2 regions of the Acinetobacter sp. KS-LM10 genome follow, and region 1 is predicted to be linked to the other one. Evidence: predicted binding sites of a transcription regulator. Region 1 holds the regulator's gene; the other holds the start of a gene.

The links. The regulator PhoB, encoded in region 1, activates phosphate uptake and scavenging genes when phosphate is short. The targets are predictions, from matches to a motif close to TGTCATNAANCTGTCATAA.
Region 2: a site for PhoB is predicted at 1,396-1,414, ahead of V5M36_RS03690 (inorganic phosphate transporter). Genes of this name have one in related genera too.

The regions. Positions count from the first base shown of each region.
Region 1 is NZ_CP145906.1:108,592-111,072, reverse strand. It holds gene V5M36_RS00515 (TetR/AcrR family transcriptional regulator) at 1-591, shown strand, start outside; gene phoB (phosphate regulon transcriptional regulator PhoB) at 835-1,545, shown strand; gene phoR (phosphate regulon sensor histidine kinase PhoR) at 1,570-2,481, shown strand, end outside.
Region 2 is NZ_CP145906.1:829,122-831,602, reverse strand. It holds gene V5M36_RS03690 (inorganic phosphate transporter) at 1-1,348, opposite strand, end outside; gene metH (methionine synthase) at 1,817-2,481, shown strand, end outside.

The DNA.
Region 1 (2,481 bases):
CGCAAAGTTGCACGTCGAGAAAAACTGATTGAAGCGGGTATTGAAATGTACGGAAAACATGGTTTTTTTTCCGTTACAGTCAAAGATATTTGTAACGAAGCGAAGCTTACTGAGCGTTATTTTTACGAATCTTTTAAAAAAAGCGAAAATCTATTTCAAACCATCTTTTTACAATTGGTTGAAAAGATGCAACAGAATTTAATGCAGTCAGTTTTACAAGGATCTCCAGATCCAATGAAAATGATCGATGCAGGATTGAATGGATTTTTCGCAATGCTACAAGATGATCCACGAACTGCACGAATTATTTATGTCGATGCGATGTTGGTACAAGAGTTACATAATCATGCCACCATTCAAGAAACCATGTCTCGCTTTGATCGTATGATTCATGCATTCGTGACCTTGATGATGCCTCACATCCACTTAAGTGAAAAAGAAATTTCAATGATCGCCACGGGTTTAAATGGTTATGTCACTCAAATTGCAGTACGTTGGGTAATGAGTGGCTTTAAATCTCCTCGCGAAGAGGTGGTACAAGCATGTCGTGTGATCTTTACTGCCCTACTCAATAGTTTTGTAAAAAGCTAATCCGTATCAATTAGCAACAAAACTTCGTGTTATATGATGACTTTATTTTTTATATGACATTTACATGACATAAATTGTCATATTTTTTATATTTAAATTCAACGATTTAAAATATTTATGTCACAAAACAGGGTTGAATTGACGTTCTTGCACGCTTCTGCAATGATACTGTCATAATTAATCTTTGTAATAAGCCTGTCATAAATATAAACGGTCATACCGTACACCTAAGGATATTGCGTTGTGAAAGATGACTATATTTTAATCGTCGATGACGAACTTCCAATTCGTGAAATGATCCATACATCTTTAGATATGGCAGGCTTTCAATGTCTTGAAGCTGAAGATGCAAAACAAGCACATCAAATGATTGTCGATCAACGTCCATCTCTCGTTTTACTCGATTGGATGTTACCTGGGGGCGTAAGTGGGGTAGATCTTTGTCGTCGTTTAAAACGCGATGAAAGTCTTTCAGAAATTCCTGTCATTATGTTGACTGCACGTGGCGAAGAAGACCATAAAGTTCAAGGTCTCGATGCAGGTGCAGATGACTATATGACTAAACCTTTTTCAACTCGTGAATTGGTTTCTCGTATAAAAGCGGTATTAAGACGTGCAAATGCATTAAATGGTGAGAAGACAATTGATGCAAATGGTTTAATTCTAGACCCAGTGAGTCAACGTGTTAGCTTTAATCAAAGTATTTTAGAAATGGGTCCTACAGAATACCGTTTATTGGCTTTCTTTATGACGCATCCAGAGCGAGCATACACACGTGCACAACTTCTCGACCAAGTTTGGGGAGGCAATGTATATATTGAAGATCGTACCATTGACGTTCATATTCGTCGTTTACGCAAAGTGTTAGAGCCTTATGGCGCAGATCGATATGTGCAGACAGTACGCGGCACAGGTTATCGTTTCTCAACACGTGCAGACGTCGCGTTAGGCTAGTGTAATTCAGGTTAAATCTAATTTATGTATGAACCCTACCCCGTCCCCAAACTGGCTCGTGAACATAAGAAATTTTTTTATAGCAGTTTGTGGACTTTTGCCAAACAAGATTTACGTATACTGGCATTCTTAATCATCATCGGTGCTTTAATTGGTTTAGGGATTGGATATTTTTGGGCATGCTTAGGTCTGGCATGCCTAGTTTTCTTTGCTTTTCAACTACGTTCTCTGTACTTGGTCAATGACTGGATTGCGAATCGTCCCTACGACGTCCCTCCAAATTTAAACGGCATTTGGGGCGCATTATTATTCAATGTTTATCGTTCCCAACGCCAAGAGCGCATTGTTCAATCGGAAATGGTGGGATTAATTGATCGCACTCAATCTTCGCTGATTGCGTTGTCTGAAGCGATTATTTTAACCGATGATTTACACCAGATCGAATGGTGGAATCCTGCTGCTGAAGAGCTTTTTGGTATACAAAGCATAGATCGTGGACGTAATCTTTTAACCATTATTCGTCAGCCTGATTTTGTCGAGTATTTTCATAATATCAATGCTGCGCCAGATGGCATTAAGATCAAACTTGCCACAGATGATAATAAATATGCACAAATCAAGCTCACTCGATTTGGTAATGAAAGTCGCTTATTGGTCGCACATGACATTACTCGAATGAAAAATTTAGAACAAATGCGTTCTGATTTCGTCGACAATATTTCTCATGAGTTGCGCACGCCATTGACTGTACTCAGCGGTTATATCGAAACATTTAAAGATCAAGAAGATATCAACCCGCGTTGGAAGCGTGCTTTCGATCAAATGCAATCTCAAACCAAACGTATGAATGCTTTGGTCAATGATTTACTGCTTTTATCGCGTCTTGAAAATGAAAAACAAATTGCTAAAAATCAAATTATTGAAATGCCGAATTTG
Region 2 (2,481 bases), 720 kb from region 1:
CACCTACAGTCACAACAATACGTTTCCAACCCACCATTGTTCCTAGACCCAGTGCAAGTGCTACAGCAACTTTTACCCAAGTTGGAATATATTGAAGAAATGAATCCATATTATCGCGGTAGTCATCGACCACTTTTTCTTGTGCAACTGTCATCGCAGGTAAAGCTTCAGCTTTATCCAAACGCTTAAACGCAGTTGAACTTAAATACATATCATTACGTAAAGAAGAGACTTCAACTTCTGGAATATTTTTCAATGAACCATGAACACTTACACGATCACCCAAGTGATCTGTCATGCTCGCCAATGCAGGCACGACAGCAGGCGTAATTTCTTTGGTTTGAATATACTGTGTCAATACTTCACGTGCTTCAGCATCCGGAATATCAGCATGATTCGGATAAATAACACTCGCCGTTTGAGCTGATAATTGCTCAAAAGACTGAAGATGTTTCTCGTCTAGATTCTTATTTAAAGAATAAGCCAAAGGCACACAACCAATCAGAATAAGCATAATTAAGCCCATTCCTTTTTGACCATCATTTGAACCATGCGCAAAACTTACACCTGTACAGGTGAAAATCAAAATTGCACGAATCAATGGCGGTGGTGGTTTATTCCCTTCAGGTGGCTGAAACAGCTCAACTTGTTTCTTGAAGATTTTTTTCACCAACAAGAACAATACAGCTGCAAAAGCAAAACCGATCAATGGCGAGAATAATAATGCTTTACCTACTTTTAAAACCTGCTCCATATCAACACCACTCGCACCGCTTCCAGCGTTAAGAATGTAGTTCATGATGCCCACACCTAAAATCGAACCGATTAAAGTATGCGAACTTGAAGCAGGAATACCAAAGAACCAAGTCCCTAAGTTCCACGTAATCGCAGCGATCAGCATAGCAAATACCATGGCAAAACCAGCGCCTGAACCGACATTCATAATCAATTCAACAGGGAGTAATGCGATAATGCCGTAAGCGACTGCACCACTTGCGACCATTACCCCTAAGAAATTACAAAAGCCACACCACATCACCGCCACGGGTGCGGATAAGGCATTGGTATAAATTACGGTTGCAACGGCATTGGCTGTGTCATGGAAACCATTTACAAACTCGAAACCCAATGCTAGGAATAATGCTGTCGCCAGCAAAACCACTGCATACAAACTTAATGATGGAACAAGAGATAAATCAGCCACCAATTGGAAGCCAATATAAATGAGTGTGGAAATAATCAGTGTTAAAAACACCGGCATAAAAAATTTCGGTGTCGGCACATGAACGTTAGTCGACGAGACTTGCGCCGAATGTAGTTCTGAATCTGGAGATGGGTTAGAATTCATGCAAGCAGGCAAAGAGGATAAGAATATCCCCTTATTGTTTAGTTTAATTATTACAATTATATGACAAGACGCTGCCATACAAAGCATCTATTTGAGGCTTTATTTTGATTTTCTGATCAAAAGACCAATTTTTTTTTAGTTTTAGCTAATATAATTCAATTACTTAATAAATTATCCTTTTTTAAAATTTAGAAAACTCGCTGAACAATATAAATGAAATAATTCTGTAACATTTCTCAAATATTTCATCACAAATTCTAATGAAATTATTTTGCTCGAAAAATATGACAAAGTTATGAATAAAAACATAAATTTAATTTGAATATTTCAAATTTCATAAAAATGGCGATTAAACACGCTAAATAGCATGAGTTATGCCCATGAAGATGTTTATTTGCGCTGCATGCTGCGCAATATCTGTTAAAATAACGCACCTTTATTAAGCTAAATATTTAGAGAGAGTCATTGATGTCTACCCTCGCTACATTAAAAGCACTTCTTGCTCAACGTATTCTGATCATCGATGGTGCGATGGGCACGATGATCCAGCGACACAAATTAGAAGAAGCTGATTATCGTGGAGAACGTTTCGCAGACTGGGCATCAGATCTAAAAGGCAACAATGACTTATTGGTACTTAGCCAACCCCAAATTATTCAAGGCATTCACGAAGCTTATTTAGAAGCGGGTGCGGACATTATTGAAACCAACAGCTTTAACGGCACACGCGTTTCGATGTCTGATTACCATATGGAAGATTTGGTTCCTGAAATCAACCGTGAAGCAGCACGTATTGCAAAAGCGGCATGTTTGAAATATTCAACGCCAGAGAAACCTCGTTTTGTGGCAGGTGTACTTGGACCGACTTCGCGTACCTGTTCTATTTCACCGAATGTGAATGATCCTGCATTTCGTAACATTCACTTTGATGAACTCAAAGTCAATTATATTGAAGCTGCGCATGCCTTAATTGAAGGTGGTGTAGATATTCTGCTGATTGAAACTGTATTTGATACCTTGAACTGTAAAGCCGCGATTTTTGCGGTCAAAGAAGTCTTCAAAGAAATTGGCTATGAATTGCCATTGATGATTTCAGGCACGATTACCGATGCTTCTGGTCGTACATTGACTGG